2 regions of the Geobacillus sp. FSL W8-0026 genome follow, and region 2 is predicted to be linked to the other one. Evidence: a T-box and tRNA genes for the amino acid it is inferred to sense, from the RefSeq annotation. Region 2 holds a T-box; the other holds one or more tRNA genes.
What was found. A T-box is a leader RNA that pairs with one kind of tRNA and senses whether it is charged. The one in region 2 lies ahead of ileS (isoleucine--tRNA ligase), so its partner is inferred to be a tRNA-Ile.
Positions count from the first base shown of each region.

Region 1: it encodes a tRNA-Ile, which carries the amino acid that the T-box ahead of ileS (isoleucine--tRNA ligase) is inferred to sense. The anticodon was not compared.

Region 1 covers NZ_CP150194.1:658,827-662,210, reverse strand. The annotation lists gene queG (tRNA epoxyqueuosine(34) reductase QueG) at 1-565, opposite strand, end outside; gene NST29_RS03380 (phenylalanine--tRNA ligase beta subunit-related protein) at 618-1,283, shown strand; tRNA gene NST29_RS03375 (tRNA-Glu) at 1,502-1,573, opposite strand; tRNA gene NST29_RS03370 (tRNA-Ser) at 1,579-1,671, opposite strand; tRNA gene NST29_RS03365 (tRNA-Asn) at 1,680-1,754, opposite strand; tRNA gene NST29_RS03360 (tRNA-Ile) at 1,876-1,949, opposite strand; tRNA gene NST29_RS03355 (tRNA-Gly) at 1,957-2,027, opposite strand; tRNA gene NST29_RS03350 (tRNA-His) at 2,340-2,412, opposite strand; tRNA gene NST29_RS03345 (tRNA-Thr) at 2,424-2,496, opposite strand; tRNA gene NST29_RS03340 (tRNA-Ser) at 2,628-2,718, opposite strand; tRNA gene NST29_RS03335 (tRNA-Ile) at 2,734-2,810, opposite strand; tRNA gene NST29_RS03330 (tRNA-Met) at 2,819-2,892, opposite strand; tRNA gene NST29_RS03325 (tRNA-Ala) at 2,909-2,981, opposite strand; tRNA gene NST29_RS03320 (tRNA-Pro) at 2,986-3,062, opposite strand; tRNA gene NST29_RS03315 (tRNA-Arg) at 3,069-3,142, opposite strand; tRNA gene NST29_RS03310 (tRNA-Leu) at 3,146-3,231, opposite strand; tRNA gene NST29_RS03305 (tRNA-Gly) at 3,237-3,311, opposite strand; tRNA gene NST29_RS03300 (tRNA-Lys) at 3,319-3,384, opposite strand, start outside.
Region 2 covers NZ_CP150194.1:2,441,958-2,445,341, forward strand. The annotation lists gene ileS (isoleucine--tRNA ligase) at 1-1,942, opposite strand, end outside; T-box leader at 1,991-2,210, opposite strand; gene NST29_RS12190 (hypothetical protein) at 2,373-2,672, shown strand; gene NST29_RS12195 (DivIVA domain-containing protein) at 3,023-3,384, opposite strand, start outside.

The sequences.
Region 1 (3,384 bases), 1.8 Mb from region 2:
CACATCGATTTTCAATCGGCTCATCAGGGGGAAACGGAATGGTTGTGATCATTTCCCCTAAATAGACGTACGAGCCAAATTCCGGCGTAATGATCGAGCAGTTTTTCCCGCTCCAACCGATCCCGGCCCGCTCAGCCACAGCGCGATCGGCCAGCTCTCCAGTATCGACCATCGAACGAACGCGGGCGTGCGGCACTTTGGCAAGCAAAAACTCCTCAAGCTGCCGTAAACGATCCCGCAATACAACATGATAATCTTTGCCCCACGATGCACGGCAAAAAAGGCCGCGCCGCTCCGTCTTTGTCCCCCGCGGCGCCTGCTTCATTTTCGACGGATAAGCGAGCGCAATGGCAATGATTGATTTGGCCTCAGAAAGCAGCAAATCGGGATTCGTTCGTTTTTCAATATCCTTTTCCTCAAATCCGGACTGGTAGCCAAGCTCTTGCTGGCGTCGCAATCGTTCTTTTAGTTCCACAAATGGATCGGCGCTGGCAAATCTAATTTTATCAATACCGATCGTCCGGCTGTACGCAATCAACTCTTGTTTTAAGGCGACAACATCCATTGTTTTCCCTCCTTTCGACTCCTATGATAAAATAAAGCGCGAGGTGATTGACATGAACTATATCGTATCAGAAGAGCTGAAACGGCGTCTCCCTTCCGGAAAGTTCGGAATCATCTGCTACCGGCACATCGAAGTAGGAGATTCGCCCCAAATGCTAAAAGGACGGTTGCAACTGTTTCAGGAATCAATTTATATCGAACTGCAGGAAAAAACGATCCATGACATTCCTGAACTGGCCGAATGGCGTCACGTATTCAAGCAAATCGGGACGGATCCCGCTCGTTATCGCCCATCGAGTGAAAGTCTGTATCGGCGCATTCAAAAGAAGCACTTTCTTCCTTCCATTCATTCAGCAGTGGATGTCAACAATTTCTTTTCACTCTATTATAAGATTCCGCTCGGCATCTACGACCTTGACCGCATACACGGGACCGTGACCGTAACCATCGGTGCTGAACAAGACGAATATGTCGCTTTAAACGGCCGAACGGTCAACTTTGCCAACAAACTTGTCAGCAAAGATGCATACGGTCCATTCGGCAGTCCGATCGTCGATTCGGAACGGACGGCCGTCACTCGTGACACCAAAAACGCCTTACAGATTGTATACTTTCCACCTTCCATCGCCAAAGACGTCGCCCATCGCCAGCTCGAAGCCATGCAAGCGATGTTCACGCAAATCCATGGCGGCGAAGCGGATGTTCAACTGCTTGAATGACATGTTCCTCCCGCTTCGGTGAATCGCAGGCGGGAGGGGATCGCAATAAAAAAACGCAATGCCTCGTTCATCGACGAAACGAAACACTGCGTTGTCCCCAATCTTTCTGCTATGGAACCCATTATACCTCATGATGGCCTATTCGGCAAGAAAAAGCGCAATTTTCGACAAAAACAAGTTTGATAAAATGGCACCAAGTTGCCTGGTGCCATAAGCAGTGACCCGTACGGGATTCGAACCCGTGTTACCGCCGTGAAAGGGCGGTGTCTTAACCACTTGACCAACGGGCCATGCATGGCGGAGAAGGCGGGATTTGAACCCGCGCGCCGCAAAACTGCGACCTAACGGTTTAGCAAACCGTCCCCTTCAGCCACTTGGGTACTTCTCCAGAGAAAATGGCTCCGCAAGTAGGATTCGAACCTACGACCTACCGGTTAACAGCCGGTTGCTCTACCGCTGAGCTATTGCGGAACGATTCAACACCATGTCCGTTTTCCTACGGGCTACCATACCGTTGCTCCATCCGGCAATGGTGGGACAACGGTTCACCGTTATTATAGCGAATCATCCGACAATATGCAATGGGAAATAGTGGGCCTAAGTGGACTTGAACCACCGACCTCACGCTTATCAGGCGTGCGCTCTGACCAGCTGAGCTATAGGCCCATCCAAAAGCGGGTGATGGGAATCGAACCCACGACATCAGCTTGGAAGGCTGAGGTTTTACCACTAAACTACACCCGCACATCGATTTCTTCAACCATTCACCACGCAATTTCGCGCCTCTTCCTCTACCAGCACATTCAAAGAAGCGGAATGCGTCGAGGCTACTCGCAGCCTATTCGGTGAAGCTAAGGCTCGTGGCTGAGGTTTTACCACTAAACTACACCCGCACATCGATTTCTTCAACCATTCACCACGCAATTTCGCGCCTCTTCCTCTACCAGCACATTCAAAGAAGCGGAATGCGTCGAGGCTACTCGCAGTTCATTCGGTGAAACTAAGGCTCGTGGCTGCAATTTTTACCAAGAGCTTACTGGTTTTAGAAAGAAAAAGGGCGACTAGTGGGAATCGAACCCACGCATGCCAGAGCCACAATCTGGTGCGTTAACCACTTCGCCATAGTCGCCATGATGTTGATGCCGGCTGCAGGACTTGAACCCGCAACCTACTGATTACAAGTCAGTTGCTCTACCAATTGAGCTAAGCCGGCATAAATCCATATTATGCAATGCTTATCGTTTTTCCTAATAGTCAACTGGTCGAAAAAAGCGGAACGCTCAAACCGAGTTGATGCCGTCTCATTCTATTTGTGCCAACGGAGCTAAATGAGACGATTATTTATGGCGGAGGAGGAGGGATTCGAACCCCCGCGCGCCTTGCGGCGCCTCTCGGTTTTCAAGACCGACCCCTTCAACCACTTGGGTACTCCTCCAAAAAACAACAATAATGGTGGACCTTGTAGGATTCGAACCTACGACCGGACGGTTATGAGCCGTCTGCTCTAACCAGCTGAGCTAAAGGTCCGATAAGAGTGGCGGTGGAGGGGATCGAACCCCCGACCTCACGGGTATGAACCGTACGCTCTAGCCAGCTGAGCTACACCGCCAAAACGGATGAAAAAGTGGAGCCTATCGGATTCGAACCGATGACCTCCTGCGTGCGGGGCAGGCGCTCTCCCAGCTGAGCTAAGGCCCCAAAATGGTCGGGAAGACAGGATTTGAACCTGCGACCTCACGGACCCGAACCGTGTGCTCTACCAAGCTGAGCTACTTCCCGATAAAACGCGCTCGAGAGGATTCGAACCCCTAACCTTCTGATCCGTAGTCAGATGCTCTATCCAATTGAGCTACGAGCGCAAGTGCCGAGGGCCGGACTCGAACCGGCACGGTAGTCACCTACCCCAGGATTTTAAGTCCTGTGCGTCTGCCAATTCCGCCACCCCGGCGGCAGTGGAGCGGAAGACGGGGTTCGAACCCGCGACCCCCACCTTGGCAAGGTGGTGTTCTACCGCTGAACTACTTCCGCAACATGATGAGCCATGGAGGACTCGAACCTCCGACCCTCTGATTAAAAGTCAGATGCTCTACCTACTGAGCTA
Region 2 (3,384 bases):
TGCGGATTTTCCGGTACACTTCCGACACTTGTTTCAAAATATGATCAGAAATGCGCACGTCGGCCTGATAGTCAACGGAGGCAACCCAAAGACGCAAAATGTCGGCGCCAAATTGTTCCATCACTTTCGCCGGCACGACGACGTTGCCGAGCGATTTGCTCATTTTCCGCCCCTCGCCGTCTAAAACGAAGCCGTGGCTCAACACCTCTTTATACGGTGCTTTGCCGGTGACGGCGACCGCCGTCGACAACGACGAGTTAAACCAGCCGCGATATTGGTCAGACCCTTCCAAGTACAAATCAGCCGGACGCGCGAGATCATCGCGCTCGACGAGCACCGCTTGATGCGACGAGCCGGAGTCAAACCAGACGTCCATAATGTCCGTTTCTTTCGTAAAGATGCCGTTCGGGCTTGACGGATGGGTGAATCCTTCCGGCAATAAGTCTTTCGCCTCGCGCTCAAACCAAACGTTCGAACCGTATTGGCGGAACAAGTTCGACACATGCTCGATCGTCTCATCGGTGATAATCGGCTCGCCGTTTTCGCCGTAAAAGACCGGAATCGGCACACCCCAGGCGCGCTGGCGGGAAATGCACCAGTCGCCGCGGTCGCGCACCATGTTATGGATGCGGATTTCGCCCCATTCCGGCACCCATTTCGTTTCCTTAATGGCGTCAAGGAGCTGGCCGCGAATTTTATCAATCGAGGCAAACCATTGCGTCGTCGCCCGGAAGATCGTCGGCTGCTTCGTCCGCCAGTCGTGCGGATACGAGTGGGTGATGAAACCGAGCTTCAGGAGCGCTCCAACTTCTTCGAGCTTTTGCGTAATCGCTTTGTTCGCCTCATCGTAAAACATTCCTGCAAACCCGGGTGCTTCCTCGGTCATGTAGCCGCGTTCATCGACCGGGCAGAGAACCGGAAGCCCGTATTTTTGCCCGACGACAAAGTCGTCTTCCCCGTGGCCTGGCGCCGTATGGACGCAGCCGGTGCCGGCGTCGGTCGTGACGTGCTCGCCGCAGACGACCAACGAATCGCGCTCGTAGAACGGATGTTTCGCGACGACGTACTCAAGTTCTTTTCCTTTTACGGTTTTAACGACGGACCACGACGCCCAGCCGACTTCGTTCGCCACCGATTCGGCCAAGGCGGCGGCGACAACGTATTTCTGCCCGTTGGCGTCGATGACATGGTAGTCCAGGTCCGGGTGAACAGCAATCGCCAAGTTCGCCGGAATCGTCCACGGCGTCGTCGTCCAAATGACGATCCGCACGTCGCCGTCCAGCACACCTTTGCCGTCTTTGACCGGAAACGCGACATAAATTGACGGTGAGCGTTTGTCTTTGTATTCGATTTCCGCTTCGGCGAGCGCCGATTCGCTCGACGGCGACCAATAGACCGGCTTCAGTCCTTTGTAGATGAGCCCTTTTTTCGCCATTTCACCGAACACTTTCATTTGCTGGGCTTCGTATTCCGGCTTGAGGGTGATATACGGGTTGTCCCAATCGCCGCGCACCCCGAGCCGTTTAAACTGCCGGCGCTGGTTGTCGATTTGTTCATACGCGTACTGCTCACACCGCTTGCGAAACTCGGCGACGCTCATCGATTTGCGGTCGACGCCTTGTTTCGTAAGCGCCGTTTCAATCGGCAAGCCGTGCGTATCCCAGCCGGGCACGTACGGCGCACAAAAACCGTTCATCGATTTATAGCGGACAATGATATCTTTTAAAATTTTGTTTAGCGCATGCCCCATATGAATATCGCCGTTGGCGTACGGCGGGCCGTCGTGCAGGACAAACAGCGGCCGGCCTTTCGTCCGCTCCTGCACTTTCCGGTAAATGTCCATGTCCTCCCATTTTTTTTGCATTTCCGGTTCCCGCTTCGGCAAATTGCCGCGCATCGGAAACTCGGTTTTCGGCATGAGCAATGTGTCTTTGTAATCCATCGCTGCTCCTCCTTTGAACAATATAAAATAAAAAACCGTTCTCTCCCGGCAAGGGACGAGAACGGTCTCGCGGTACCACCCTTTTTGGCCATGCAAAGGCACAGGCCCACTTTTCATTCGTAACGGGAATGACGCGCCATGGCCTACTCGTTGTTTCGGCATGGAACTCCAGGGTGATGTTCACTCTTGCGCCGGTGCCGGGCTTCCACCATCCCCGGCTCGCTGCGACCGGTCGTGCAAGAGCTACTGTCCCTTTCATCGTTGATGGTTATTCGCAATTCATAACGGAAAAAAGCCGACCGCCTCCCACGGCGGCTGAGGCGGAGATTTTGCCAATCACTTAGAACGGAACCGTTCCATGGGCAATGGTTTGCCCTCCATCCGGAGATAAAAATCCCGTGTCCGTGCGGCATTTTCACGGAAAAGGTCCATGGACAGCGCGATCTGTCCTCCACCCGGGGATGAAAATCCGCGTCAGGCCTGCATTTTCACGGAAAAGTTCCATGGGCAGCGATCTGCCCTCCACCCGGGGATGAAAATCCGCGTCAGTTCAGCATTTTCACAGAAAAGGTCCATGGACAGCGCGATCTGTCCTCCACCCGGGGATGAAAATCCGCGTCAGGCCTGCATTTTCACGGAAAAGTTCCATGGGCAACGTTTTGCCCTCCACCCGGGGATGAAAATCTCGCGTCAGGCGGGCATTTTCACAGAAAAGATCCATGGGCAGTGATCTGCCCTCCACCCGGGGATGAAAATCCGCGTCAGTCCTGCATTTTCACAGAAAAGTTCCATGGGCAGTGATCTGCCCTCCACCCGGGGATGAAAATCCGCGTCAGGCCTGCATTTTCACAGAAAAGTTCCATGGGCAATGGTTTGCCCTCCACCCGGGGATGAAAATCTCGCGTCAGGCGGGCATTTTCACGGAAAAGATCCATGGGCAGTGATCTGCCCTCCACCCAGGGATGAAAATCCGCGTCAGGCCTGCATTTTCACAGAAACGTGAAGAGCTGTGCCTCAACGGCGATCAAACGAGCCGCGAGATTTTTTGCCAATTATTATAGCGGAAATGCCTTCCGTTCGTCAAGGCTGTGACAGCGGTTCTTTCGCCCCTTCTTCCCAATCCGGCGCTTCATACTCCATCAGCTCGTCCCAATCGCGGCTGTTGATCATATCGAGCTGGGCCTCGACCAACATGCGGAAACGGGCGCGGAACACTTTCGACTGCCGCTTCAGCTCCTCGATCTCGAGGGCGATTTTCCGCGATTTCGCCAATGCATCGCTGATGATGCGCTCGGCGTTTTTTTCCGCCTCTTTAATGATCAGCTTCGCCTCTTTTTGCGCGTTTCGCTTGACTTCCTCAGCCGCTTCTTGGGCGACGAGAATCGACTTGTTTAGCGTTTCCTCAATATTGGAAAAATAGTTCAGCTTCTCTGTCAGCTCCG